Regions from separate parts of the Methylobacterium radiodurans genome, predicted to be linked through region 2. Evidence: predicted binding sites of a transcription regulator. Region 2 holds the regulator's gene; each other region holds the start of a gene.
The links. The regulator LexA, encoded in region 2, represses DNA repair genes until DNA is damaged. The targets are predictions, from matches to a motif close to TGTTCNNNNTGTGTTCNG.
Positions count from the first base shown of each region.

Region 1: DK427_RS23315 (ImuA family protein) is a predicted target of LexA. The motif match lies at 5,834-5,851, and genes of this name have one in related genera.
Region 3: DK427_RS09010 (ImuA family protein) is a predicted target of LexA. The motif match lies at 5,245-5,262, and genes of this name have one in related genera.
Region 4: DK427_RS21035 (type IA DNA topoisomerase) is a predicted target of LexA. The motif match lies at 1,424-1,441, and genes of this name have one in related genera.

Region 1 covers NZ_CP029551.1:4,964,393-4,971,652, forward strand. The annotation lists gene DK427_RS23280 (leucine-rich repeat-containing protein kinase family protein) at 1-64, shown strand, start outside; gene DK427_RS23285 (class I SAM-dependent methyltransferase) at 329-1,090, opposite strand; gene DK427_RS23290 (hypothetical protein) at 1,188-1,481, opposite strand; gene DK427_RS23295 (TerC family protein) at 1,592-2,626, opposite strand; gene DK427_RS23300 (TIGR03862 family flavoprotein) at 2,815-4,053, shown strand; gene DK427_RS23305 (spermidine synthase) at 4,050-4,736, shown strand; gene DK427_RS23310 (collagen-like protein) at 4,798-5,655, opposite strand; gene DK427_RS23315 (ImuA family protein) at 5,890-6,660, shown strand; gene DK427_RS23320 (Y-family DNA polymerase) at 6,587-7,260, shown strand, end outside.
Region 2 covers NZ_CP029551.1:1,267,070-1,274,329, reverse strand. The annotation lists gene trpC (indole-3-glycerol phosphate synthase TrpC) at 1-634, shown strand, start outside; gene moaC (cyclic pyranopterin monophosphate synthase MoaC) at 643-1,122, shown strand; gene DK427_RS05635 (molybdopterin molybdotransferase MoeA) at 1,119-2,348, shown strand; gene lexA (transcriptional repressor LexA) at 2,466-3,191, shown strand; gene DK427_RS05625 (ComEC/Rec2 family competence protein) at 3,198-5,441, opposite strand; gene gltX (glutamate--tRNA ligase) at 5,627-7,048, shown strand.
Region 3 covers NZ_CP029551.1:1,965,601-1,972,860, forward strand. The annotation lists gene pyk (pyruvate kinase) at 1-614, shown strand, start outside; partial or broken gene DK427_RS08980 (hypothetical protein) at 691-801, shown strand; gene DK427_RS08985 (zinc metallopeptidase) at 950-1,636, shown strand; partial or broken gene DK427_RS08990 (aldehyde dehydrogenase family protein) at 1,766-2,326, shown strand; gene DK427_RS27050 (hypothetical protein) at 2,494-2,784, shown strand; gene DK427_RS09000 (GGDEF domain-containing protein) at 2,884-4,191, opposite strand; gene DK427_RS09005 (ADP-ribosylglycohydrolase family protein) at 4,535-4,795, opposite strand; gene DK427_RS27055 (hypothetical protein) at 4,728-5,021, shown strand; gene DK427_RS09010 (ImuA family protein) at 5,291-6,067, shown strand; gene DK427_RS09015 (DUF6504 family protein) at 5,982-7,260, shown strand, end outside.
Region 4 covers NZ_CP029551.1:4,488,891-4,496,150, forward strand. The annotation lists gene DK427_RS21025 (O-acetylhomoserine aminocarboxypropyltransferase/cysteine synthase family protein) at 1-356, shown strand, start outside; gene aqpZ (aquaporin Z) at 477-1,211, opposite strand; gene DK427_RS21035 (type IA DNA topoisomerase) at 1,473-3,845, shown strand; gene DK427_RS26515 (hypothetical protein) at 4,003-4,335, shown strand; gene DK427_RS21040 (ABC transporter ATP-binding protein) at 4,555-5,325, shown strand; gene DK427_RS21045 (ABC transporter permease) at 5,318-6,229, shown strand; gene DK427_RS21050 (ABC transporter substrate-binding protein) at 6,575-7,260, shown strand, end outside.

The DNA.
Region 1 (7,260 bases), 1.8 Mb from region 2:
GCGGCCGCTGATGGCGGAGGTGGTGGATGCGCTAGACCAGGTCGGGACACCGGAGGCCGGCTGATCGGTCCGGGACGGCGGACCCCTCTCCCCGCGCGCGGGGAGAGGCCTGTCTGCACCTCGTCGTGCAGACCGGAAGCGAAGGCGAAGCCGGAGTGGCGGTGAGGGGGCTTCGACGAAGGAGGCTCTTACGGACAAGCCCCCTCACCATCGGGCCGATACCTTTGGGATCGATGCGCCGCCTCGCCGCGCCGACGACAGGATCGTCGCGGCCCTCTCCCCGCAGGCGGGGAGAGGGCATGTCTGAATTCCTGCGGCCAGACCTTCTTCAGCGCCGCGCGCAGAGCGCCAGCGCCGGCCCGTTCACGTGGTCGGGTTCGTCGAAGTCGATCGTCACGGTGAAGCCGCGATCGCGGAAATAGGCGAGCAGGCTATCGCGCTCCAGCCAGACCGCGTGGCTCTCACCGCCGCCGCTGAAGCCCTGCCAGGACTTTGCGACGTCCGGGTAGAGCCGGCGCGCGCCGCGATAGGGCGTGCCGCCGATCGGCAGTGGCGGCCAGAACAGGGCGCGATCGGCGCGGGTTGCAACGATGTCGCCCTGGTGGACGTGCGTCCACAGGAAGACCCGGTCGGTGCGCGCCGTGATCAGGTCGAGCAGGCGCAGCGGCTCGGCCATGTGGTAGAGCACGCCGCAGGCGATTACCGCGTCGAAGCGCCCGCAGGTCTCCAGGAAGGGCAGGAAGCTGCCGAGCTTGAATCGGGTCCGGGTGAGGCCGAACAGCTCCTTCACGCACAGGCACTTGAGGAAGGCGCGTGGGTTCGCCTCGATCGAGGTGACCGAGCGGGCGCCGAGGCCCTCCAGCAGCGTCGCGTGCGCGCCCTCCAGGGGGCCCAGTTCCAGCACGTCGAGATCCGCGAAGGGGCCGATCTGCGCGTTCGCCCAGTGCAGGCGATGGTCGGCGAACAGCTCGGCGTGGCCGGGCTCGGCCACGAGATCGCCGGGCATCCGCGAGGACCACTCCCCCTGGAACAGATCGACGATGTTCTGATCGGACGGGCCGACGTCCAGAAGCTTCGATTCAATGGCCATCGTGGTTCCCGCGGAGAGCCGGCGCGCCGGCTGCCCGTCGTCTAGAGACGAACGCGGCCGAGGACCAGTCGATGGCCAGCCGAGGGGCCTCTCCGGCTCAGGAGGCCGTGGAGTGCCGGCCGCCGAGATCGCAGCGCTGCGGGCCGCTGCCGTCGAGATAGGTCGGCCGCACCAGCCCACCCCGGGCCTCGCAGTGCCGGCGGAAATCGCCCTCCGGCCGGTGGAAGCTCCAGATCATCACCATCGGCAGGATCATCACGAGGCAGATGCTGCCGATCACCAGGGCCGCCGCCAGCGCGCTGCCGCGCATCGGCTCCGGCGGTATGGGCCGTTCCGGAGGCAGCGGCGCCAGGAAGGCCAGGGTCAGCCCGAACCAGTCGAGGGCGCTCATCCGCCGCTCCGCTCGCAAGAGGCGCCCGCGGATCGGCCCGGGCGCCTCTTCATTCTAGGGCCGGGCAGGCCGCCTTGCGAGGCGCGCCCGGCGCGCGGGATGGTCGCGCCTCACGCGCGGCCGCCGGCCTCCGCCCTGTGCTCGCCGGCCCCGTGCTCCGAGGCGTGGGCGATGGCACCCCGGGTGCGCCAGAGGCTGTAGGCGACGCCGCCCGCGAGCAGCACCAGCGTGACCACGAGCGAGACCCAGGCCGGGACGTGGACCAGCTCGAAGGTGTCGGCAACCACGATCTTGGCGCCGATGAAGATCAGGATCAGCGCGAGCGCCGTCTTGAGGTAGGCGAAGCGGTCCACCATCGCGGCGAGCGCGAAGTAGAGCGCGCGCAGCCCCAGGATGGCGAAGATGTTCGAGGTGTAGACGATGTAGGTGTCGGTGGTGATCGCGAAGATCGCCGGCACGCTGTCGACGGCGAAGAGCACGTCGGCGGCGTTCACCAGCACCAGCGCGAAGGCCATCGGCGTCAGGAAGGTGGCGAGCTTGCCCGTCTTCGGGTCGGTCTTGCGCACGAGGAAGCGCTGGCCGTGCAGCTCCGGCGTCACCCGCAGCCGGCGCTGCAGGAAGCGCACCATGGCGCTGTCGCGGATGTCGCCCTCCTCCTGTTCGCGGGAGAACAGCATCTTGGCGCCGGCATAGATCAGGAAGGCGGCGAAGATCGACAGGACCCAGTGGGCCTGGTTCACCAGGGCGGCGCCGAGGCCGATCATCAGGCCGCGCAGCAGCACCGCGGCGAGGATGCCCCAGACCAGAACCCGGTGCTGCGCCGCCCGGGGGATGCCGAGAGACGTCAGGATCACCGCGATCACGAAGACGTTGTCCATCGACAGCGACTTCTCGATCACGAGGCCGGTCACGTATTCCTGGGCCGGCTGGGGGCCCATGTACCACCAGATCCAGCCGCCGAAGGCGAGGCCGAGGCCGAAGTAGAAGGCGGTGAGGAGGAGGCTCTCCTTTACGCCGATCTCGTGGTTCTTGTCCCGGTGCAGCAGACCGAGATCGAAGGCGAGAAGGCCGATGACGAGGGCGTGGAAGCCGATCCACATCCAGATCGGCTTGCCGAGCCACGCGTAGGTGAGAATGTCCATCATGGGGGCGCGATGCTCCTGACGAGGGGGCATCGGCTCCGACATCACGGGAGCATGAGGACGCATCCCGCCAGAGGGGCCCGCAGCCGACCGGCGCGAGGTGGGGCGCCATGCGGCGCGATTCAAGGACACAGATTAAAGGATACACCTACGCTTGACAGGCCGGCGCCCGGCCGCCTCATGCCGGGCGCATGCCGTTGGAGACACAGAACCAGGATCTCGCCGTGGTTGGCGGCGGCCCCGCCGGTCTCGCCGCGGCCGAGCGTCTGGCCGAGGCCGGCCACACCGTCACGGTCTACGAGCGCATGCCGTCCGTGGCGCGCCGCCTGCTGATCGCGGGCCGGGGCGGGCTCAATCTTACCCACAGCGAGGCGCTGCCGGACTTCCTCGCCCGCTACCACCCGGCCGGCAGCCTGGAGCCCGCCATCCGGGCCTTCCCGCCCGAGGCGCTGCGCGCCTGGTGCGAGGGGCTCGGGCAGCCGACCTTCGTCGGGTCGAGCGGGCGCGTCTTCCCGCGCGCCTTCAAGGCCTCGCCGCTGCTGCGGGCCTGGCTCGGGCGGCTCGACGGGCTCGGTGTCCGCATCCGCACCCGGCACAGGCTTGCGGCGATCGACGGCCGGACGCTCGTCCTCGACGCGCCGGACGGTCCGCTTCGCCACGCGCCCAGGGCAGCGCTCCTGGCGCTCGGCGGCGCGAGCTGGCCGCGGCTCGGCTCGGACGGCTCCTGGGTCGGGCTCGTCGAAGGGCTCGGCGTCCCGGTCGCGCCGCTGCGGCCGGCCAATGTCGGCTTCCGGGTGGCGTGGTCCGAGGTGTTCCGGGCGCGCTTCGCGGGCGAGCCGGTGAAGCGCGTGGCACTCAGCGCCGGCGGGCGGCAGGTGCGCGGCGAGATGGTGGTGACGCGCACCGGCCTCGAAGGCGGCGCGGTCTACGCGCTCGGGCGCGTCCTGCGGGAGGCGGCGGAGGCGGAAGGGTCGGCCGTCCTGACCCTCGACCTGCGGCCGGACCTCCCGGAGGCGGATCTGGCAACGCGCCTCGCGCGAGCCCGGCCCGGCGAATCCACGGCGAGCCGCCTGCGCAAGGCGGCCGGGCTCGCGCCCGTCGCGGCGGGGCTGCTGCGCGAGTCTCTCGGCGGCCCGCTGCCCGCCGAGCCGCGCGCCCTCGCCGCCCGGATCAAGGCCGCGCGCCTCACCCTCGACGGGCCGGAGGCGATCGCGCGCGCGATCTCGACCGCGGGCGGCCTGCGGGGCGTCGACGCGCGCTTCATGCTGCCGGAGCGGCCCGGCCTGTTCGCGGCGGGCGAGATGCTCGATTGGGAGGCGCCTACCGGCGGCTACCTGCTGCAGGGCGCCTTCGCCTCCGGCCGGGCGGCGGCGGCTGGCATGCTCGCATGGCTCCGGGACCTTCCGGCGGAGCGAGGAGACGCGGCATGATCCCTTGGGTCCACATCGACACGGGCACGATCCCGAACGGCGGCGGCACCCTGCGGCTGATGCGGCGGGGGCAAGAATTCTCGATCCAGCTCGGCCAGAACGAGCTGATGAACAGCCGCCTCAGCGGCTCCGAGGTGGCGCTGGCCGAACTTGCCTGCGGCCGGATCGCCGCGCGCTCGGGTGCACGCGTCCTGATCGGCGGGCTCGGCATGGGCTTCACCCTGCGGGCCGCGCTCCAGACGCTCCCGGAGCGGGCCCTGGTGGAGGTGGCCGAACTCGTGCCCTCCGTCGCAGCCTGGGCGCGGGGGCCCCTCGCCGAGGTGTTCGGCGGCATCCTCGACGACCCCCGGGTGCGGCTCCTCCAGACGGATGTGGCTGCCCCGATCGGCGCCGCGCGGGCGGTCTACGACGCGATCCTGCTCGACGTGGACAACGGGCCGGACGGCCTGACCCATCCGGGCAATGACCGCCTCTACGACCACGGCGGCCTCGGTCTCGCCCGAAGAGCCCTGCGGCCGGGGGGCGTGCTCGCCGTCTGGTCGGCCCATCCGGACGCAGCCTTCACCCGGCGGCTGCGAGACGCCGGCTTCACGGTCGAGGAGGTGCCGGTGCGGGCCAACGGCCGGCGCGGCGGGGCGCGCCACAGGATCTGGCTGGCGGCGCGGCCGGACGGCGCGCGCTGAAGCCCTCGCCGCCGCCCGGATGGATCGCGCGCTCTTAGCGATGAGCTGTTCGGGAACCGAGCTAGAGCCGCCCGCAGATCCCTACCATCCCGGCGGCCTCGCTCGGGCAGGTCGCGTTCGGGGCGCCCTCCCCTTCCGCGTAGACCGGATGCCCGGACTTCAGGCAGTACGCCGAGACGAACACCTCGCCGCGCTCGCAGGAGACGGTGCAGCCGCCCGCGCCGCAGGATTCGGCGCGCACTGCCCGCAGGGGGGCACTCGCGGCCGGACCGGGTGCGCCCGCCGTTCCCACCAGCCCACGCGGGCCGGGCTCGCCCTTTGGGCCAGCATCGCCCTTCGGACCAGGATCACCCTTGGGGCCCGCCTCGCCTCTGGGCCCGGGGATCCCGGCCTGGCCCTGAGGGCCGACGGGACCCGCCATCCCAGCGGGCCCGGCCGGGCCCGTGTCGCCCTTCTCACCCTTGGGGCCGGTCTCCCCCGGCTGACCCTGCGCCCCGGCCTGGCCGACCGGGCCCGGATCGCCCTTCGGGCCGGGCTGGCCCTCCGGCGCGCAGTTGGCGATCACCGCCTCGCGCTCGTCCTCGTCGCTCTTCAGGCTGACCACGCAGGTGCCCGGCCGATAGGGCAGCCGGAAGACGAAGCGGCCGCGCCGGTCGGCCTGGATCGAGATGTCCTCGTCCATCACCACGATGGCGTTCGGCTTGCGCACCGAGCCGGAGATGCGCAGGTCTCCCGCCTCGATGCGTGCGTCGTAGACCATGATCGGCTGGCTCGGCGGGCGCGGCGCCGGCCGGGCGGCGCGGGCGCCGGATGGCGGGGCCGCACCGGCGGGTGCGTTCTGGGCCGGGGCCGCGCCCGCCGTGAGGAGTAGTCCCGCCAGGAGAGCGAGCGCGCGCGTCGGACCCAGGCCAGAACCCATCTGTCGTTTCCCCCGGCCGGTCGATCCGGCGGCGGGACATTGGCGGAGCCCTCAGCCTCCGGTCAACCCGGAATGGCGACACCGTCCGTCCCCGCAATCCACAGCTGTCCACAGCAACCCACAGGCTAAGTGTCTGAATGAAGGGCCTCACTGGCCTCCGGGACGCACGATGCCTTTATGTTCTTGCTTTGTTCTTTGCATCGAGGATTCCTGGGCCGGGTCGGAGCCGACAGGATGGAGCCTCAACGTGATGGATCGGACGAAGACCTGCTCCCCTCGACCAGTCCGGCCGCGCGGGCCGAGCGGATCGAGGCGTTGCGCGCCCGGATCGTGCTGCCGGATGCCGCGTCCTGCCCGCTCCTACCCCTCGGTGTCCCCCTCATCGACTGGTGTCTCCCCGGCGGGCTCGGGCTCGGCCTGCCGCACGAGGTCGTGCCGGACGGGCCGGGCGACGAGGCCGCCTCTCTCGGCTTCGCGCTCGCGCTGGTGGCGCGCCGGCTGGCGGAGGCGACCGGGGAGGCGCTCCTCGTCCTCGCCCCAGGCCACCCCCTCCCCTACGGCCACGGCCTTGCCGGGCTCGGGCTCGATCCGGAGCGCCTGCTCATCCTGGAGGTCGGCAGCGAGGCGGATGTGTTCCGCGCGCTCGAGGCGGCGCTGCAGTCCCGTGCCCTGCGGGCCGTCGCGGGGCTGGTGAGCGAGGGGCTGCCGCTCATCGCTGGCCGCCGTCTCCGGATCGTCGGCGGCGACGCGCTGCTGCTGGTCCTGCGCCCGACCGGCGCCGAGCAGCCGAACGGCGCCGCGACGCGCTGGCGGATCGCCGCGGCGCCGGCGGCCCGCGACTGCTTCGGCCATCCGGTCGCGCCCCGCTGGCGCCTCCGGCTCGACCGCTGCCGCAACGGCCGCACCGGCACCTGGATCGTGGAGTGGGACCGTGCCGCGCGTCGTTTCGGTCTGGCTGAGAGACTGGCCGGTCACGCGTCTGCGGCGGGCGGGCGGCGTTCCTGACGACGGCCTGCCGCTGGCGTTCGCCACCGCCGGCTCCGGAGGCCTGCGCCTCACCGCCCTCGACCCGGCTGCGCGGGCGCTGGGACTCGCCCCGGGGGAACCCCTCGGCCGGGTGCGGGCGCGAGTCGGCGTGCCTCTGCGGGTGATGCCGGACGATCCCGAGGCGGACGCCGACGCGCTCGCGCGCCTCTGCGCCTGGGCGCAGCGCTACACGCCGCGGCTCGCGCCCTTCGGCCCGGCGGAGGGCTGCCACGGCCTGCATCTCGACGTGACCGGCGCCTGCCATCTGCACGGCGGCGAGGCCGGCCTTCTCGCCGACCTCGCCCGGCGGCTCGCCGCGGCGGGCATCCCGGCGCGGCTGGCGCTCGCCGATAGCCCCGGCGCGGGTTTCGCGCTCGCCCGCCACGGGTCTGAGGATGCGATCCACATATCCCCGGGCGCCGCCGCCGCGGCGCTCGCCCCCCTGCCGGTCGAGGCCCTGCGCTGCGCGCCCGCGAACGTGATCGCCCTGAAGCGGCTCGGCCTGAAGCGCGTCGGCGCGCTGATCGGAGCACCGCGGGCGCCGCTCGCCCGCCGCTTCGGGCTGGACCTGATCCACCG
Region 2 (7,260 bases):
CATCGCCGAGGTGAAGAAGGCCTCGCCCTCGAAGGGTCTGATCCGGGCCGATTTCGAGCCGGCCGCGCTCGCCAGGGCCTACGCGGCCGGGGGCGCCACCTGCCTGTCGGTTCTCACCGACGAGCCCTCGTTCCAGGGCAGGCCCGAGTACCTGACCGAGGCGCGGGAGGCCTGCGCCCTGCCGGTTCTGCGCAAGGACTTCCTGTTCGAGCCCTACCAAGTCTACGAGGCCCGCGCCTGGGGCGCCGACTGCATCCTCGTCATCATGGCCTGCCTGGAGGACGAGGAGGCCGCGGCGCTGGTCGAGACCGCGGACGATCTCGGCATGGACGCGCTGGTCGAGGTGCACGACGAGGCGGAACTGGCCCGCGCAATCCCGCTCGGCGCCGCCATGATCGGCGTGAACAACCGCAACCTGAAGACCTTCGAAGTCTCGTTCGAGACCGCGATCCGCCTCGCGCCGGGCATCCCGCAGGATCGCATCGCGGTGGCCGAGAGCGGTATCTCCACCCACGCCGACGTGCTGCGCCTGCGCGAGCACGGACTCGACACGGTGCTGGTCGGCGAGAGCCTGATGCGGCAGGCCAACGTGACCGCCGCGACCCGCGCGCTGCTCTTCGGCGACAAGGCGTGAGGGAGGGCATGAGCGGGCTCACCCATCTCGACGCCAGCGGCGCGGCCAACATGGTCGACGTCACCGAGAAGGCCGCGACCGACCGCACGGCGACCGCCGAGGGCTGCGTGGTGATGCGGCCCGAGACTCTGGCGCTGATCCGCGAGGGCGACGCCAAGAAGGGCGACGTGATCGGCACGGCACGGCTCGCCGGCATCATGGCCTCGAAGCGCACCCACGAGTTGATCCCGCTCTGCCACCCGCTGCTCCTCTCCAAGGTGCGGGTCGACTGCGCGATCGACGATGACCTGCCGGGCCTCCGCGTGACCGCGGAGGTGCGAGTGCAGGGCCCGACCGGCGTCGAGATGGAGGCGCTGACCGCCGTCTCGGTCGCCTGCCTCACCGTCTACGATATGGTGAAGGCGGTCGATCGCGGCATGCGCATCGAGGGCGTGCGGCTCATGGCGAAGGACGGCGGCCGCTCGGGCGCCTACAGGGCCGAGGCGTGAGCGGCCCGATCCCGGTCGCGGAGGCGCTCGCCCGGATCCTGGCGAGCGTGCCCGGACCGGTCGAGGCCGAGGATGTTCCGCTCGGCCAGGCCGTCGGCCGCACGCTCGCGGCCGACGTGGCCGCCTCCCGCACGCAGCCCCCCTTCCGTGCCTCCGCCATGGACGGCTACGCGGTGCGGAGCGCCGACGCCGACCGGGCCGGCGCGTTCCTGCGGTGCGTCGGCACAAGCGCCGCGGGCCACGGCTTCCGCGGCGCGCTCGGGGCCGGCGAGGCCGTGCGGATCTTCACCGGTGCTCCCGTGCCGGAGGAGGCGGACGCGATCCTGATCCAGGAGAACGCCGAGGCCCAGGATGACCGGGTGCGCGTGCTGGAGCCGGTCGTGCCCGACCGCTTCGTCCGCCGCGCCGGGCTCGACTTCTCGGCCGGCGACACGCTCCTGCGGGCGGGCGAGACCCTCGACGCGCGCCGCATCGCGCTCGCCGCCGCCGCCGGGCACCCGGTTCTCGGCATGCGGCGCCGTCCCCGCGTCGCGATCCTGGCGACCGGCGATGAGCTGGTCCTGCCGGGCGAGCCGCCGGCCTGGGACCAGATCGTCGCCTCGAACACCTTCGCGCTCTCCGCCCTCGTCGGAGAGGCCGGCGGCGAGGCGATCGACCTCGGCGTCGTGCGCGACGACCACGCCGCCCTTGAGGACGCCTTCCGGCGCGCGCGCGAGGCCCGGGCCGACCTCCTGGTGACGCTCGGCGGCGCCTCGGTCGGCGACCACGACCTCGTCCAGGCGGCGCTGGCCAGGGAGGGCCTGGAACTCGGCTTCTGGCGCGTGGCGCTCCGCCCCGGCAAGCCGCTGATGCACGGCCGGCTCGGGCCCATGCTGGTGATCGGGCTGCCCGGCAACCCGGTCTCCTCGATCGTCTGCGGGCTGCTCTTCGTCCTGCCGGCGGTCCGCGCCCTGCTCGGCGACCCGCGTGCGGGCGAGGACCGCAGCGAGCCGGCGACCCTCGGCCGCGACCTCGAGGCCAATGACGGCCGCCAGGACTACATGCGGGCGACCCTGCGCACCGCGTCCGACCGCCTGCCGGAGGCGACGCCGGAGCGGCGCCAGGATTCCTCGATGCTCGCGGTGCTCGGCCAGGCCGAGGCCCTGCTGATCCGCGAGCCGCACGCCCCACCCGCGCGGGCGGGCGATCCCTGCCGCATCATACGTCTCGACCGCCGGCTGATCTGACGCGCGTGCGGGCGCTTTCGGAGCACCCGCTTGCGGAACACTTGCGGAACGTTTAACGTGTTCGTGGTTTGTTTCCGAAGCCGCGATTCTGCCTGTCCCGAATGCGAGTGCCGCCCGATGCTGACGCGTAAACAGCTGGATCTCCTGCGCTTCATCCAGCAGCGGATGCGCGAGAGCGGCGTGCCGCCCTCCTTCGACGAGATGAAGGACGCGCTCGACCTCAAGTCGAAGTCGGGCATCCACCGGCTGATCACGGCCCTGGAGGAGCGCGGCTTCCTGCGCCGCCTGCCGAACCGGGCGCGCGCCATCGAGGTGATCCGCCTGCCCGAGAGCCTCGGACCGGCGACCGCCGCCGCCGCGCCCGAGCCGCGCCGCTTCACCCCGAGCGTGGTCGAGGGTGGCCGGGCCAAGGCGGTGCCGCCCCGGCCCACCACGACCCAGTTCACCGACGAGCAGGGCCGCGCCGTCTCGATCCCGGTCATGGGCCGGATCGCCGCCGGTACGCCGATCTCGGCGATCCAGAACCAGAGCTCGGCCATCACCCTGTCGCCGGACTTCCTGGCGGGCGGCGAGCACTACGCCCTGGAGGTGCGCGGCGACTCGATGGTCGAGGCCGGCATCCTCGACGGCGACCTCGTGGTGATCCGCAAGCAGGACACGGCCAACACCGGCGACATCATCGTGGCGCTGATCGACGACGAGGAGGCGACGCTCAAGCGGCTGCGCAAGCGCGGCTCATCGATCGCGCTTGAGGCCGCCAACCCGGCCTACGAGACCCGCGTGCTCGGCCCCGACCGGGTGCAGATCCAGGGCCGGCTGGTCAGCCTCGTGCGCCGCTACTGACCGGCGCTACGGCTCGGAATCGTCCGGCACACCGGGCGGCTCGTCCCGGGAAGGCTCCGCGGCTGCCGGCTGCGGAGCCTTCTCTGTTTGCGGCGGCGGTCGGGCGACCGGCGACCAGGGCGCGGACCGGGCGGGATCCCGGGCGTGAAGGAGGACGAGCGTACCGTCCGGCATCACCCGCAGCGCAGTCGCCCCGTACCGGGTGAGATAGGCCCGATCGATCACGACAGTGGCGGCACATCCGGGCGGCGCGCCGAGCCCCGTGACGATCACCGCGGCGCGGGCGCAATCCTCGGCGAAGGCGCGCCGGTCGCGCACGAGGGCGACCGCCCGCCCGTCCGCGAGGTGACCGACGCAGCCGAGCCGGTCGCAGGTGCCGCCGCCCAGATCCGCGGGTTTGCGCCCGTCACCGTCCGCCTTCAGCCACTGCTCCAGCACGAAGCCCGAGGGGCGCCCGAGGGTGATCAGCCGACCGTCCGCGCCGCGCAGAGCCGCCCCGCCGCCCTGCCGGTCGACGTAGAGGTCGTGGCGCTCCGGCGCGGCGGCGAGCGCGAGCCCGCAGGCGCCCGGCAGGAGCGCGAGCCAGCGCAGGCCCGAGGCCGGCAGCGTCGCCAGCAGAAGCGCGGCGGCGAAGAGCCCGAGCGCCGCGCTGCCGAAGGCCGGCACGACGAGCGTTGCGCCGCCGAATCCCTCGATCCACCCGGAGATCGCCAGCATCCCCCGCACCGCCTGCCCCATCAGCCACCAGACCGGCAGGTCGAGGGCGAAGGGGTAGGCCAGGATGCCGAGCACGGCCGCCGGCATCACCGCGAGCGAGACCAGCGGCAGGGTCAGCGCGTTGCCGAGGAGCCCGAAGGGCTGCACGGTCTGGAAATGGTAGGTCGCGAAGGGGGCTGTGGCGATCTGGGCCACCAGGGTCGTGGCGAGCGTGCCGACCACCGCGGCGAGCACCGCGCCGTAGAGCCGACCGATCCGCCCCGCCCCCTCCTGCCGGAACAGCCCGCCGCCGACGAGCCGCGCGCAGGCGATCAGCCCGGCCACCGCCCCGAACGACATCTGGAAGCTCGGGCCGAGGAGCGCCTCGGGCTCGCGGGCGAGCGCGACGAGGGCCGCCAGCGCGAGGTTGCGCATCGAGAGCGCCGGGCGGTCCACGAGGATCGCGCCCAGCATGATCAGCGTCATCACGAGCGCGCGCTCGGCCGCGACGTCCCAGCCGGAGAAGACGCAGTAGGCGGTGACGCCGAGCATCGCGACGGCCGCCGCGATCTTCTTGATCGGCCAGAACAGGGCGAGGTGCGGCACCAGCGCCAGTCCCGCCCGGATCAGCCAGAACACCACGCCCGCCGCCAGCACCATGTGGAGACCGGAGATCGAGACGACGTGGTAGATCCCCGCCGCCCGCAGGGTCTCGCTGGTGGCGGGCGCGATCAGCCCGCGCTTGCCGGTGACGAGGGCGGCGGCGACCGCACCGGCCTGTCCGCCGGTCGCCTCGGCGATGCGCCGGGTGAGGGCATTGCGCGCCGCGTCCACGAGGGCGGTGAGACGCGCGGACAGGCCCGGCGCCTCGGCGGGTGAGCGCACCACGATCTTGCCGGTCAGTGAGCCCACCGCGCCGATGCCGCGAAACCATGCGTCGCGGGCGAAGTCGTAGCCGCCGGGCCGGGCGGCCTCCGGCGGAGGCAGCAGGCGCGCGGTCGCCTCGATCGCGTCGCCGGGCGTCACGGGCGGCGCCTTCTTGAACGACACCCGCACCCGCCGCGGGGTCTCCTCCGGGGTCAGCGCGCCGAAGCGGGTGACCCGGATCACCAGCCGGGCGCCCTCCTCGCGCTCCTCCAGGGATTCGACGAGGCCGGCGAGCGGCGCGATGGTGGTGCGGGCGAGGACCGGCCCCGCGACCCGCGAGACGCGCCAGGCCGCGGCCGCGAAGCCGAGGAGGGCCGCCGCCAACGCGAGCGCGAGAGCCAGGACGGCGGGCCGGGTGCCGAGCCGGGGTGTCAGCCCGAGGCAGAGGGCGGCCGCGCCGAGCGGCGCCGCGAGAGCGGGCGCGCCGTCCGCCAGACCGAAGAACAGGAGGATGCCGGCCCCGAAGGCGACGGCGAGCCAGGGGAACAGCCGCCGCTGCGCGGCCTCCGCGGCGAGGCAGCCGCCGACCCAGCCGCGGAGCGCCGGCAGGACGAGCCCGGGCGCGCGACGCAGCGGGACGCCGAGCACGAGGTTCCCGCCGCTTCCCCGCGCGCCGATCCGCTCCATGATCCGGGCCGTCCGTCAGCGCGTCGTGAACATTCACGCGGCGTCAACGCTTTCTTAACGCATCGGCGGGGCCATGCTACAGCCACTGCCGCCGCGCCCCACAGGGCCGGCCGCCCTATTCCCGTTCGCCCGCGAGCCCGCGCGTCTCCCAAGGCTCCGCGCGCCGCACCTGCACCCCGAGATCGATGTCGTCACCCGTCGTCACGCGCTTCGCGCCCTCGCCCACGGGCTACCTCCATATCGGGGGCGCCCGCACCGCGCTGTTCAACTGGCTCTACGCACGCCATCACGGCGGCCGGATGCTGCTGCGCATCGAGGACACCGACCGCGAGCGCTCGACCCAAGGGGCGATCGACGCGATCCTCGACGGGATGCGCTGGCTCGGTCTCGATTGGGACGGGGACGTGGTGTTCCAGTTCGCCCGCGCCGACCGGCACCGGGAGGTCGCCGAGAGCCTGCTCGCTGCCGGCAACGCCTATCGCTGCTACGCCACGGCCGAGGAACTCGCCCAGATGCGCGAGCAGGCCCGGGCCGCGGGCAAGCCCTCCCGCTACGACGGGCGCTGGCGCGACCGTGACCCGGCCGAGGCCCCGGCCGGCGCGCCCTACGTCATCCGGCTGCGCGCGCCCACCGAGGGCGAGACCGTGGTGGACGACGCGGTGCAGGGCCGCGTGACCTGGGCCAATCGCGACCTCGACGATCTCGTCCTGCTGCGCTCGGACGGCACGCCGACCTACATGCTGGCCGTGGTGGTGGACGACCACGACATGGGCGTCACCCAGATCATCCGCGGCGACGACCACCTCACCAACGCCGCCCGCCAGAGCCAGATCTATCGGGCGATGGGCTGGGACGTGCCGGCCATGGCTCATATCCCGCTGATCCACGGGGCGGACGGGGCGAAGCTCTCGAAGCGCCACGGGGCGCTCGGCGTCGATGCCTACCGCGACCTCGGATACCTGCCGAACGCGCTCCGCAACTACCTCGTGCGCCTCGGCTGGAGCCACGGCGACCAGGAGGTGTTCTCGACCGACGAGATGGTGGCGGCCTTCGACCTCAAGGCGGTCGGCCGCTCGGCCGCGCGCTTCGACTTCGCCAAGCTTGAGAACCTCAACGGCCTCTACATCCGCGGCACGGCCGATGCCGACCTGCTGGCCGCGATCGAGGCGATGCTGCCCCATGTCGGCCCGGCCCGCGGCCTCTCCGCTCCCCTGCCGGACGACCTGCGCGAGAAGCTGCTGGCGGCGATGCCGGGGCTGAAGGAGCGCGCCAAGACCCTGATCGAACTCCTCGACAGCGCCTACTACCTCTACGCGCCGCGTCCACTCGCCCTCGACGAGAAGGCCGCCGCGCTGCTCGTGCCCGAGGCCAGGGCGCGCCTCGCCGCGGTGCTGCCGCCGCTTGAGGCGCTGCCCGCGTGGGGAGCCGCCGAGACGGAGGCCGCCGTGCGCGCCTTCGCCGAGGGGGCCGGGGTGAAGCTCGGCCAGGTGGCGCAACCCTTGCGTGCAGCTCTCACCGGCCGCACCACCTCGCCGCCGCTCTTCGACGTGATGGCGGTGCTCGGGCGGGAGGAGAGCCTCGCGCGCCTGCGCGATCAGGCCGGGTGACTCCTGCGGGCTGCCGGGAATCGACCGTGCGGCCCGGATTTCGCTAGGCGTTCCGGGGCGGATGTCACCTGCCCCGTTGCTGGCGTCCGACCGATCCGCTAACCCGATGCACCTGTGAGCACCTGCAGCAAAATGCTTCCGGTGCCCCGAGTTCGGGCCAAGGCCTCGGGCCGCGGCACGTAGCCGGCAACGCACCCTCGTCAGGAGAGGTC
Region 3 (7,260 bases), 700 kb from region 2:
CCGTGAAGCCGGTGATCGTCGCGACCCAGATGCTGGACTCGATGGTCAATGCGCCAGCACCGACCCGAGCGGAGGCCTCGGACGTGGCGACCGCGATCTACGACGGGGCCGATGCCGTCATGCTCTCGGCCGAGTCCGCGACGGGCCGCTATCCCGTCGAGGCCGTATCGATGATGGACCGCATCATCCGCAGCGTTGAGGGGCACAAGCTCTACCACTCGATCATCGCTGCGCTGGAGCCGGGCGAGGAGGAGACGCCGCCCCATGCGGTGGCCACCGCCACCGCGACTCTCGCCGAGGCGATCCATGCGACCGCGATCGTCGCCTACACGGAAAGCGGTACGACAGCCGCACGGGTGGCCCGCAAGCGTCCGGCCGTGCCGATCCTGGCGCTCACCCCCAACGTCGACACCTCTCGCCGTCTGAGCCTGCTCTGGGGCGCCCACAGCGTCCGCACGGACGACGTCGACTCCTACGAGGAGATGACCGCCAAGGCCTGCCACCACGCGCAGGAGGAGGGCTTTGCCAAGCCCAACGACATCGTCGTCACTGCCGCGGGCATCCCGTTCCACACCACCGGCAACACCAACAACATCCGTCTGATCCAGATCTGATCCTCGCTTCGAGCTGCCCCAGGCGGCTCGAAGCTGAGCGGCGACCTACAACAGCTTTGCCCGTGGAGGCAGCCCTATGACGACGATCACCAACATCGGCGCCTGCGAGATCCTGGACAGCCGGGGCGATCCGACCGTCGAGGTCGACGTGCTCTGGGCGGACGGCTCCTTCGGTCGCGCCGCAGTCCGGCCAAGGCGCTGCCTGCCGACGATGCTCTGAGAATCTGCCGTTCGAAGTCGGCGCGCGTTCGGAATGGATTGGTGGCGCCGGAACACCGGAGGCGGCGTCAGGCATCGCGCTTTCACCGACATGGCCCCGCGCCTACATACCCGCCATGCCTGTCCTGCTAGCGCTCGGCGTTGCCCTCCTGCTCGGCCTCGTGTTCGGCCCGCAGTGGTGGGTACGCCGGGTCATGCAGCAACACGCCGCCGAGCGGCCGGACTTACCCGGGACCGGAGGCGAGCTCGCCCGCCATCTGCTCGACCTGGCCCGGCTGGAGCACGTTCCCGTCGAGATCGCGCCAGCCGACCACTACGACCCGGTCGCAAACGTCGTGCGCCTGTCGCCGCAGAACCATGACGGTCGCTCGATCACGGCGGTCGCGGTCGCGGCGCACGAGGTCTCCCACGCGCTCCAGCACGCGGCCGGGGACCGGCTTCTCGCGGCGCGGGTAACCTTCGCTCCGGTCGTGCGGGGCTTCGAGTTCGCCGCAGCCGTGGTGATGACGACCGCGCCCCTGATGGTCGCCGTCGTCAAGTCGCCTGTCCTGCTCGCCCTACAGGTGGGTGTCGGCATCGCGCTCCTCGGTGTCCGCCTCGTGTTCCACCTCTTGACGCTGCCCGTCGAGCTCGACGCGAGCTTTCGCCGGGCCCTGCCGATCCTGGAAACGGGTCGCTTTCTCGACGCTGGCGATATGCGCGGCGCCCGCACCGTACTGCGCGCCGCGGCCCTCACCTACGTTGCCTCGTCCCTCGTGTCGCTCGTGAACATCGCCCGCGTTCGGCGCCTCCTCCCATTCTAAGGCATGCGAGGCGTAAGTCCGATTTCCCGCTCCGTTGAAAGCGGACAGTTTCCTGCCGGCCGCCGGCCGTCGCGCCCACCTTGCCTCCTGTTTGCCCCCGTTCATGACCAGGGTTCGTTCCGAATCCGATCCGGCACCGATCCGGAGGCCGAGATGGGGCCCCTCGTCAAGAGGCAGCACTACGAGAAGGTGCGCGGCTACATCGACCAGGGCGTGGCCGAGGGCGCCGAGCTCGTGGTGGATGGGCGCGATCTCAAGCTCCAGGGCTACGAGAACGGCTACTTCCTGGGCGGCACGCTGTTCGACCGGGTCACCCCGGACATGACGATCTACAAGGAGGAGATCTTCGGCCCCGTCCTCGCGGTGACACGCGCGCCCGACTACGCGATGGCGGCGCGCCTCATCAACGAGCACGAGTTCGGCAACGGCACCGCGATCTTCACCCGGGACGGCGACGCCGCGCGCGAGTTCGCGCACCAGATCGAGGTGGGCATGGTCGGCATCAACGTGCCGATCCCGGTGCCGATGGCGTTCCACTCCTTCGGCGGCTGGAAGGCCTCGCTGTTCGGTGATCACCACATGCACGGGCCGGAGGGCGTGCGCTTCTACACCCGCCTGAAGACGATCACGACCCGCTGGCCGACCGGGATCCGGGCGGGCGCAGACTTCGTGATGCCCACGATGCAGTAAGGCAAGCCGACACGGCGACCGGCGGTTCCAGCCGCCGATCGCATCAGGGATCTTGAAATAATCCGTGCCCTGAGCCGCTCGATGAATGAGGAGATCCGCCTGGCCCTCAAGGTCGGCCCGGAGATTCGGATCATCGACCGTGCGGCCTCCAAGCCCCGAAATGCTACATGGATTGCGAGCAGGACGTCGTCGACTGGAGCCTCCTCCCGCCCAGTGAGGCCGACCATGAACTCTTGATGCAGGTCCGTCCCCAGGAGGGCACGCACAACAAGCCGCCGCAGAAGTCGTTCGATTGCAGCATCATGGACGTCGCCGACGATATGGGCTTCGGCATCCACGACCTGAATGATGCCCTTGCACTGGGCTTGGTGACACGCAAGGCAACGGATGGTTTGTCAGTGGGCGCCTGGCGCGTTCATCGCGTTCGCCCCAATGGATCATGCAAGGTGGCGCAGTGACGGAACACCGATCCGGCTGCTGTGCGGGCCGTTCAGGTTTCATCCCATGGCGGAGGCGGTTCAGCCGGGGTTGTTAAGTTCCCTGGACACATCGTGTCCTCAAGCCACCCTGTGCAATGCTCTGGGCGAAAGGTTTGCCCCCGCGACGCCCTGCAGCTCGTCCCGCCCTCCACTGAGTTGCACGCGGTTCCGGCCGCCGCGTTTGGCCGCGTACAGAGCTTCGTCCGCCGCACGGAGGAGCTCGCTCATCATGGTCGGTGAATGAGGTCCGGTGGATATGGCCGCCACGCCGATGCTGACGGTCACCGGCCCGGCATCGCCCGCGAGGGAGCTCGGCAGGTTCATGGTCTGTACGGTTTGGCGCATCTGCTCGCAGGCGACCCGGGCCCGATCGATGTCGGCGTCCGGCAGCAAGAGTAGGAATTCCTCGCCGCCGTATCGCCCGACCTCACCCCTCCAGGCGGTCGCCGACGCTGCCAGCGAGGTGGCGACGGCGCGCAGGCACCGATCGCCTTCCTGGTGGCCGCGGGTATCGTTCAGACGTTTGAAGTGATCGATGTCGACGAGTGCGACAGCAAGGCGGCAGGCCCTGGCCGGGTCGTCGAATGAGGCTTGGAATCGCTCCATAATCGCGCGCCGGTTAAGGATGCCGGTCAGGGCATCCGTGATCGCGAGTTCCTGAAGCTGCCGGTTCGCCGCGCGCAGCTGTCGCATCTGAAAGAGATCGTGCAGGCGCAGCATCTCTGCGCGCAGGTGCACCCGGTTGGCTGTCAGGCGGGCCAGGATCAGCGCGGACGTGACGGCGGCGAAGAACGCTGTCATCAATCCCACGTCGAAGCCGGATACGCTCGGGTTGAGCCACTGCACCCCGGCATAGGCGAGGCAGTTGCAGAGACCGGACAGGATGATCCAGCGCCGACCGAGCGGTATGACGGCAATGCTTGTCGAGATCACCATGAAGCAGGCCGTCGCGTAGCGCTCGTGGATCGGTCCGCCCGCGACCAGCCCGAGCATGCAGGCCAGCATCATCATGCTGAGCGAGAACAGGATGATCGAGAGGCCTTCGATCCAGGCGGGACGCTCGGTCGTCCAAGCTTTGACGACTGCGAGATAGACCAACGGGATCGCGAGACCTCTCAGGGCAATTGCGGGCGCCAGCATCGAGGCGGCCATCATGTAATCGATTCCGATCACCAGCACATTGATTAGCGTGATGACTTTCAGCCACGCGCGTGCGGTCGCTGCCCGACCGTGCCAGGATACTCGTCTATAGAGTTTCATAGTGGCTGCCGTCGGGCGCATCTTGCGGATGGAGCCCTTGATGAGAGTCTCGATTTCCGCCTTGAAGTCGTGAGACGCCATTGCAGCGGAAATGTCCGCAAGTTCGTCGCGTCTCTTGTTGCTCATATCGGTAAGCGGCCTGACAGGTTTCGGGCTGTCAGAAGATTATCAGATAAGTCTTGAGGACAGTTTAAGAGATTTAAGTGTGCTATATTCGAGCGTCCCGGCCCGCTGCGATGATCGGACGTACGCATTCCCCTCGAACGCCCCCGCATCAGGGCAAGCGCACCGGGGGCGAGAATGCGCTTCGTACGAGGAGCGACGGAACGCCGCGCTCATGACGGCACAGATGTCCGTGCGGCGGCACCGGGTCCCCGGTAGCGCTGTCGACGCGAGCGCGGGCCGGACCGGTCGGTGTTGTAGGTCCAGGAAACCCGGCGCCCGCGGCCCTCCCGCACGTCTGGGAGTGCTATCTAGGTTGGGCCGGAGTGGCGCCTTCGCGCACGCAGGAGAGACCGTCGGCCAAAGCGCCGATCCTCTCGTGCCAGGTCAATGGGCGGAGCCGGCGATCCGGGATGGCGGAGTGCCCATACAGGGCGCCTGCGAGCTGGCCGGTCACCGCGCCGACCGTATCCGCATCGTCGGCGAGGTTGACGGCCTCGATGAGCGCTGCCTCGAAGCTGTCCGTCGACCCGGCCCCGATCGTCGATCCACGCCGTGCCCTCCTCACCGGTGCCGTTGTCGAGGGCGGCTCGCTCAAGGCCCATGCGGCGCAGCACGTCACGACCGACACCGCGGACGTCGATGTTCTGCCCACCGTCCCGGAAGTTGGGCGCACGTTCGACCACTGTGACGTCGAAGCCATGATGGCCGAGCTACCGTGCGGCGGTGTTGCCGGCGATGCTTGCGCCAGTGACCAAGATGCGACGGCTCATGCGGGACTCACCTCCGGTTGACGCAACACCAGCACGCCGAACAGGTTGCCCAGCGACAGGGTGCTGATTGCCTGGTCTCAGACCGAGCGAGCTGCGACCGAGGCCCCTCAGCTCGGTTTTCGGCGCAAAGCCCCTCCGCCGCAGTCAAGCTCAACCTGCGGTACTGCGGCTGCGCTTCTCGTCACATGTGGATAACGAGGACGATCCCAGCGGCTGAGTTGCCGGTCACTCGCTCAAGCGCAGATAGAACAAAAGATGAACAGACAGTCGATTGGGAGGGTGTCCCGTGCATGACGTCCAGCGATCCTCGATCGGTCCTCGGCACGCTCCGCACGCGCATCGCTTCCCTGGAACGGGGATCGGGCAGCGCGCCAGCACAGGCCTCCTACCTGCCCTTCGGCCTCTCCGCGATCGACAGCCTTCTGCCCGGCCGCGGGTTGCAGCTCGGGGCCCTGCACGAGGTCGCGCCCGCCCAGGCGGCCATCAGCCACGCGGCGGCCTGCACCCTGTTCGCCGCCGGCATCCTAGCGCGGACGCGGGGGCCCATCCTCTGGTGCCTGGCCGCGCGCGATCTGTTCGCGCCCGCGCTCGCCCGGGTCGGCCTGCATCCCGACCGGATCATCTACGTCGAGACCTACCGGGAGGCCGAACTCCTGCCGTTGGTGGAGGAAGGCGCGCGCTTCCGCGGACTGGCCGGCGTCGTTGGGGAGGTCGCACGAACGGGTCTGACCGCCTCGCGCCGGCTTCAGCTCTGCGCCGAGGAGAGCGGCGTCACCGTCCTGCTCGTCCGTCGCGCGCCCGTTGCCTCGGATGGTGGGGGTACGACGGCGAGCGCGGCGACGAGCCGCTGGTCGGTCGAGGCGGTGTCGGCATCGCGCAGTGCGGCGGGCTTTGGGCGTGGGCGCTGGCGGGTCGGGCTGCAGCGCTGCCGCGGCGCGGCGCTCGGGGCGGAGCCGGCCTCCTGGCTCGTCGAGGCCTGCGATGAGGCGGGTCGTCTCGCTCTACCTGCCGACCTGGCCGAGCGATCGTATCCGCAGGCGCGACAAGGCCGCGCCGCCGCGGGATAAGCCGCTCGTCACCGCCACCGCGGCCAACGGGTCGCGGGTCGTCGCCAGCGCCTGCCGGGCCGCGCAGGCGTTGGGCATCCGCGCTGGCATGGCCGTGGCCCAGGCGCAGGCGATGGTGCCGGGCATCACGGTGCGCGAGGCGGCCCCGGACGCCGATGCGGACGCGCTCGCGCGGCTGGCCGCCTGGTGCCTCTGGTGCGCCCCGCTCACTGCCCCCGATCCGCCGGACGGCATCTGGATCGAGATCGCGGGCTCGGCGCACCTGTTCGGCGGCGAGGCAGCGATGCTGCGCACCCTGCTCACCCGCCTGCGTGATGGCGGCTGCACGGTGCGCCTCGCCGTCGCCGACACCCCGGGCGCGGCCTGGGCCGTGGCTCGCTTCGCGCCGCGCGAGACCTCGCCCCTGGTCGGACCGGGCCAGATGGCGGCCGCGGTCGCGAGTCTGCCCGTGCGCGCGCTCCGGCTCGCCCCCGAGACCGTCGCCGGGCTGGTGGAACTCGGCATCGAGCGGGTGGCGCAACTCGCGGCGCTGCCGCGCGGACCGCTGAGCCTGCGCGTCGGTCGCGCCGTGCTGCAGCGGCTCGACCAAGTGCTCGGGCACGCCCCGGAGCCGATCGCCTGGGTGATGCCCGCCGAGGCCGTGGTGGTGCGCCGCGCGTTCCCGGAGCCGATCTCGGCACCCAGTACACTGGAGCGGGTGGCCACGGACCTGACGGGCGATCTGGTCGCACTGCTCGCCCGCCGCGGCCTCGGTGCGCGCCGCCTCGACCTGACCTTTCGACGGGTCGATGGCGGCGTCCACGCGATCTGCGTCGGCACGGCCTCCGCCACGCGCGACGCCGCGCATCTCACCCGGCTGCTCTGCGCCCGCCTCGCGGAGGTCGATCCGGGCTTCGGCCTCGACGAGGCGACCCTGGCTGCCGGCCGGACCGAGCCTCTGGCGGCCGTGCAGGGGGAGGGTCTTGATACTGGCGAGACGGCGCAGGTCGATCTCGCCGTGCTCGTCGATCGCCTCGCGGCGCGGGCCGGGGCGCGCCGGGTGTTCCGGGTGGTACCCGTCGAGAGCCGGGTGCCGGAGCGCAGCCAGCGCCGGGCCCCGCCGCTCGCGCCTGCGGACGGCCGCTCCTGGCCCGCCGACCTCGCGCGGCCGGCCCGCCTGTTCGAGCCGCCCGAGCCGGTGCAGGCGACCGCGC
Region 4 (7,260 bases), 2.3 Mb from region 2:
ACCACCCGAAGGTCGACTGGGTGAGCTATCCGGGCTTGCCCGGCCAGCCCGGCGAGGCGCTGGTCAAGCGCTACGTGCCGCAGGGGCCGGGCTCGATCTTCACCTTCGCGCTGAAGGGCGGGGAGCCGGCGGCGATCAAGTTCATCATGGGCCTCGACCTGATCTCGCACCTCGTGAACATCGGCGAGATCAAGTCGCTGGCGATCCACCCAGCCTCGACCACGCACCGGCAGCTCCGCCCCGAGGAGCGTGCGGCCGCCTGCGTCGGGCCGGAGACGGTGCGGCTCTCCATCGGCCTGGAGAGCGTGGAGGACCTGATCGCCGACATCGAGCAGGCGCTGGCCAAGCTCGACTAAGGGTCGGCCGCCCGCCTCATGCGGTGTCCAGCGGCTCGGAACGGCTGGCGCGGCACCCTCCCTCTCCCCGCGTGCGGAGAGAGGGGACCGCGATCACTGGGGGCCTGCCCGGAAACGGTATCACGCCGCCGGCTTGGGCGGGGTGAGCCCGGTCACCTGGGCGGCGGGCTCTTCGCTGAGCCAGCGGTAGAGGATGCCGCCGAGCACGCCGCCGAGGAGCGGCGCGGCCCAGAACAGCCAGAGCTGGGCGAGCGCCCAGCCGCCGACGATCAGGGCCGGTCCGGTGCTGCGCGCCGGGTTGACCGACAGGTTGGTGATCGGGATGCCCACGAGGTGCACGAGCGTCAGCATGAGGCCGATCGCCAGCGGCGCGAAGCCGACCGGCGCCCGGCCGTGCGTCGCGCCCATGATGATGAACAGGAAGAGCGCAGTCAGCACGATCTCGGCCGTGAGGCAGGCGGTGAGGTCGTACCCGCCCGGCGAGTGCGCGCCGTAGCCGTTGGCCGCGAAGCCCTTGGCGAGGTCGAAGCCGGGCGCGCCGCTCGCGATGGCGTAGAGCAGACCGGCCGCCACGACGGCGCCCACGAGCTGCGCGACCACGTAGGGCAGGATGTCGCGGGCCGGGAAGCGCCCGCCCGCCGCGAGGCCGCAGGTGACCGCCGGGTTGAGGTGGCAGCCCGAGATGTGCCCGATCGCGTAGGCCATGGTGACCACGCTGAGGCCGAAGGCGAGCGCGACTCCGAGGAGGCCGATCCCGACCTCCGGGAAGGCGGCGGCGATGACCGCGCTGCCGCAGCCCGCGAAGGTGAGCCAGAAGGTGCCGATGGCCTCGGCCGTGCACTTGCGGATGTCCATGGGGGCTCCTGGGTTCAGGATGGGTCGGCCGTCCGGGATCCCCCCGGCGCCGGTGCCCCGGCGCGCGGCCCGAGAATGTCGAGCGGGTGCGAGCGAGGAAAGGCCGGAACCGCGCGCTAATCCGGAATTGCCCACCCGCGGCTCGGTCGTCCGCGGCGGGTGGCAATCCGGCCAGGTTCGCCCTTGCCATCGGCGCCGGTTCGGGCGCATACTGGAACACAACGCGAACAAAATCCCGCCCGCGCCCCACCGGTCCGAGCCATGCCCGCCCCGAGCACCGGCCGCACGCTGTTCTTCTTCGAGAAGCCCTCGGCGATGCGCGAGCTGAAGCGCTTCTTCCGCTCGCCGAACACCGTCTGCGTCGCCGCGGAGGGCCATCTCCTCGCTGCGGAGGAGCCCGGCGACGTGCGGCCGGACTGGAAGCCTTGGCGCTTCGACGCGCTGCCGATCGTGCTCGACACGATCCCCGTCGCTTGCGGGCGGAACCGCTCCGGCCAGTCGCACGCGGGCAAGCTCGCCGCCATCCGGGCGGCGCTCGGGGGCGTCGAACGGGTGATCATCGCGACCGATCCCGGCCGCGAGGGCTCAATGATCGCCTGGGAGGTGCTGGAGCATCTCGGCTGGCGCGGGCGGGTCGATCGCTTGAAGCTCGGCGCGCTCGACGACGTCTCGATCCGGCGCGCCTTCGCGGGGCTGGCCGCCGAGCCCGATTCCGGCGAGCGCGACTACGCCGCCTATCTGGAGGCGCTCTGCCGCCAGTACGAGGATTACCATCTCGGCCTCAACGGCACGCGGGCCATCTCGCTGCGCCTGCGCCCGGCGGCCTTCCGCGAGCCCTGGCGCTTCGGCGGCGTTCAGACGCCGACGCTCGCGATCCTGGCGGATCTCGAGGAGCGCATCCGGGCCTTCGTGCCGCAGGACTTCTTCAAGGTCGCGCTGCAGCTCGACACCGCGGACGGGCACGCGCTCACCCTCTGGCACGCGCCGAAGGACCGCATCCTCGATCCGGAGATTGCCGAGACGATCCGGGCGGCCGCCGCCGGATGGTCCGGGCCGCTCGCGGTCGAGCAGCGGGACGTGCGCCGGGCGCCCCCGCGCCTGTTCTCGAAGGACACGCTCGCCCGGCGCTGCGCCAAGCGCTTCGGCTGGGACCCGCAAGCGACGGCCAAGCTTGCGCAAGACCTCTACGACCAGGGCTATCTCAGCTACCCGCGCACCGAGTCCGAGCTGCTGCCCGAGGGGCAGGCCGGCGACGCGCCCGCGATCATCGCGGCGGTCACGGGGGTTCTCACGGAACTCCGCCCGCTCTTTCCGCCGGAGGCGAAGCCGGTGATCCGGCGGGGCAAGAGCGGCCCCTACGTCAAGGATCCGGGCGAGCACCACGCCATCGTGCCGCTGCGCAAGGTGCCCGAGCGCGGACGGCTCACGGCCGATCAGGCCCGGCTCTGGGAACTCGTCGCCAAGGCCTATCTCGCCGCCCACATGGCCGATGGGATCGACGCGCGCACCGGCATCGCGGCCGAGGTCGCCACGCCTCTGGGGCCGAAGCGCTTCGCAGTCTCCGGGACCGTGGTGCGGGTGCCGGGCTGGCGCGCGGTCTACGGGGCCGAGGCCGAGACCGAGGCCGACTTGGTGCCCGGCAAGGCCCGGCGCGAGGAGGAGGCGAGCGCGGCCCGCCTACCGCCGGTGCGCGACGGCGAAGGGGCGTCGGCCACGGGCGCCGAGATCGCCACCGCCGTGACCGAGCCGCCCCGCCGCATCACCCGCGGCGAGCTGCCCGTGGTGATGGGCCGCCTCGTCGATCAGGTCGAGGACCCGGCGGTGAAGCGCGCCCTGGAGAACCCCGTCAACCCGAACGAGCCGAAGGGTCTCGGCACGGCCGCGACTCGGGACACGATCCTGCCGAAGCTCCTGAAGAGCCGCTACGTGACGTTGGGCACCGGCAAGGACCCGGCGGTCTCGGTCACGGAAGTCGGGCTCGCCTTCATCGGTGCGGTCCGGGCGGTGTTCCCGGCCTACGGCGACCCGGTCGGGCGGGCGGTGTTCGAGGCGGAGCTTGCCGAGATCGGCCGGGCCGCGACCCGTGCCGAGGCGGAGCGCCGGGCCGAGGATTTTCGCCGCCGCACCCGGGCGCGGCTCGATGCGCTGATCGCGGCGATCGCGGGCGCTCCGACGATCGACCTCGACCCGAGCCTGATCCCGCCGGGCGGCCCGTCCGGTCGCTACGACCGGGCGCCGACGCCCGCCATGGTGGCGTTCGCGGTCTCGCTGGCGGAGCGCAAGGGCGTGGCGCTGCCGCGCGGCTGCAAGAGCAGCCTGCGGGTGTGCCGCGGCTTCCTCGACGCGCAGGCCGGGCCGAGGACACGATCCGAGGGAGAGCCGGAGGGGCGCGGGCCGGACGGCGTTCGCCCGCCGAGCGCCGCGATGCTGCGCTACGCCCGCAACCTCGCCGAGGCCAAGGGAATCGCCTGCCCGCTCGAGGTGGAGGCGCACTTCGACGCTTGCCGCAGCTTCCTCGACACGCACGCGGCGCGGGCCGACACGGCGCGCCCGGCCCGGAAGGGCGCCGTGCCGTCCCGCGGCCGCTCGCCCGCGCCGCGCAGGAAGCCGGCCGCGGCCCGCCGGCAGGCCTGAACACGGGGGAATCCTCAAGGGTCTTTGAAGCCCTTGAGCGGGTTCTCAGGGCAGCGCCCTGAGATCGTCCGATCCGCCTGTACAGATACGGTATTGAGCATTCGCTTCGCGGCTAGAACGTCCGGGCGGCTATCGCCGGCGGGAAGCGAAAGGCGCCGTGCCGCGCTTCGTCGAGGGCGATGCCGGGAGCCGCTACGATCGCGCCGACCTGCCCGTCGACTTCGGCCACGAGGACAAGTCGCTGCTGCGGCGGCAACGCGCAGGCCCTCTCAAGATCTGCCTCATCGACGCCTTCGCGTCATGCCCACCCGGGCTTCCGGGCCGGTCCGGCGGTTGGCCCGCAGCGATCAGCCACGGTGCCGAGCGCGACCAAGGGAACGGGTGCCACCAGACCGCAAGGACACCGCAAAGACACTGTGAGAGCGTGGGCCTGCTGCAGGAAGCCCAGGCTGAAGCGCAGCCAGCGACAGGTCTTATAAATAATATATGATCTTGCCCGGCGCTTGCTGGCTTGCTATGGAAGGCGCGGGCTTGCTGGCGGCAAAGTGCGGCGCGCCCGATGCAGAGACGCCATCCTGCATCGGTCGTGCTGCATAGCCTGCGGACGCGCCGTAAGGCCGGCGCAGCGCGGGAAGGGATCGGGAGCAAGCCAGAACAAGACATAGCTCGCAAAAGATCGCGGCCCGAGCCGCGGCACAGGGAGGAGCGTATGGGCTTGAGTGAAGCGTTGTTGGAAGTCGACGGCGTCACGCTGCAGTACAAGACGCCGCATCACTTGATTACGGCCACCTACCGGGTCAGCTTCGACGTGCTGCCGGGCGACCGGTTCGTCCTGCTCGGACCGTCGGGCTGCGGCAAGTCCACCCTGCTGAAGGCGGTGGGCGGCTACATGCCCCCGACCGAGGGCGAGATCCGCCTGAAAGGGCGCACCGTCACCGGGCCCGGTCCCGACCGGATGATGGTCTTCCAGGAGTTCGACCAGCTCCTGCCCTGGAAGACGGTGAAGCAGAACGTTGTCTTCGCCCTCGAAGCCTCGGGCCGCCTCATGGGCCGGGCCGCCGAGGAGCGGGCGATGGCCTATATCGACAAGGTCAACCTCACGAAGTTCGCCGACAGCTACCCGCACATGCTGTCGGGTGGCATGAAGCAGCGCGTCGCCATCGCACGCGGCATGGCGATGGAGCCCGACATCCTGCTGATGGACGAGCCCTTCGCGGCTCTGGATGCGCTCACCCGTCGCAAGATGCAGGACGAACTGCTGATGCTGTGGGAGGAGACCCGCTTCACCGTCCTGTTCGTCACCCACTCGATCCCCGAGGCGATCAAGATCGGCTCGCGCATCCTGCTGCTCTCGCCCCATCCCGGCGAGGTGAAGGCCGAGCTGAACAGCGCCGGAACGCCCGCCGAACAGGCGCGCCTGGAGGGCCGCATCCAGCAGATGCTGTTCGCCGAGGAGATCAAGGAGGCGGAGAATGTCTAGCGCGAACGCCCTGGTGGATGCCCCCTCCGTGCCTGCCGCCCGATCCGCATCCGCCCGCCCCGAGATCGTGCGCGACCGTGCCGGCCCCCCGGGCGGCACGGTGGTCGAGAAGCCGCTCTCGACGCTGGAGCTGCTCTACAACCAGGGCTGGCTGCGCAAGCTCCTGATCCTGGCGGTGCTCGCCCTGATCTGGGAGGCCTACGGGCGCTACCTCGACAACGACCTGCTGTTCCCGACCTTCACGGCGACGCTCGGGGCCTTCTTCCGCGGCGTCGCGGACGGCACGCTGCCGCTCAGGGCTTGGGGCTCGGTGAAGATCCTGCTCGTCGGCTACGGCATCGGCATCGTGCTGGCGACCGTGCTGACCGGCATCGCCATCGCCTCGCGGATCGGCACCGACTTCCTCGAGACCATGACCTCGATGCTCAACCCGCTCCCGGCCATCGCGCTCCTGCCGCTGGCGCTGATCTGGTTCGGGCTCGGCAACGGCAGCCTCGTCTTCGTGCTGGTACACTCGGTCACCTGGGCGATCGCGTTGAATACCCATTCGGGCTTCCTCTCGGTCAGCCGGACCCTGAAGATGGTGGGGCGCAATTACGGGCTCGGCGGCGCGGGGCTGATCCGCAAGATCCTGATCCCGGCGGCCTTCCCGTCGATCCTGACCGGCCTGAAGGTCGGCTGGGCCTTCGCGTGGCGCACGCTGATCGCGGCGGAGCTCGTCTTCGGCGTGTCCTCGGGATCGGGCGGCCTCGGGTGGTTCATCTTCGAGAACAAGAACATGCTCGATATCCCGAACGTGTTCGCGGGCCTCCTCACCGTGATCCTGATCGGTCTCGTGGTCGAGAACCTGATCTTCCAGACGATCGAGCGCCACACCATCCAGCGCTGGGGCATGCAGGCCTGAGGTCGCGCCGGGCGCCGGTCTGCCCGGCGCCCGGTCCCGAGCCCCGAACGATCGCATCCGGCGCAAGGCTGAAACCGGGCGTCCGCCCGACGCGCTCCGGGCCGGACGGGTCGGCACATCCAGCCCGCGACCACGGCCTTGCCGGCGTCATACCCGAGCCATCTCAGCGCGGACCGCCGCTCCGCCCGCGGCGATCCCGCAGTCGCGGACACCATCCGGCCAGGGCCTGTCCGCGGCAAACATATATAAGACACATGAATGTTGACACGTCCGGACCCGGGCGTATTCTCGGATCGACGCCGACGGGTCGCACAGATCGGCGCACAGAACAGGTGAGGAAACCCCATGACGGCACGGAGCATCGTCCGGCTCGTCGGCACGGTCGCGGTCCTGTTCGGGGCGCTCGGCGCCGCCCGGGCCGAGGTCTCGACCGTCCGGCTCGCCAAGCAGTTCGGCATCTCCTACCTGCCGCTGACGCTGATGGAGGAGGAGGGTCTGCTGGAGAAGCAGGCCAAGGCCCGCGGCCTCGACCTGAAGGCCGAGTGGCTGCGCTTCACCGGCGGCTCGGGGATGAACGAGGCGCTGCTGTCCGGAAACCTCGATCTGGCGGCCGGCGGCGTCGGGCCGTTCCTGACGATCTGGGGCCGCACGCAGGGCAACATCAAGGTCAAGGGCGTGGCGGCGCTGAACGCGATGCCGCTCTGGCTGGTCACGGTCAATCCGGACGTGAAGTCGATCAAGGACTTCGGACCGAAGGACAAGATCGCGCTGCCCACCGCCAAGACCTCGATCCAGGCGATCACCCTGCAGATGGCCGCCGAGCAGGCCTTCGGCGCCGGCCAGCAGGGCAGGCTCGACCCGCTCACCGTCTCGATGGGCCATCCCGACGCGCAGACCGCGATGATGGGCGGGCGCTCCGAGATCACCGCGCATTTCGGCTCGCCACCCTTCCAAGAGCTGGAGCTGAAGGATCCGCGCGCCCGCAAGGTGCTCGACAGCTACGACGTGATGGGCGGGCCCCACACCTTCAA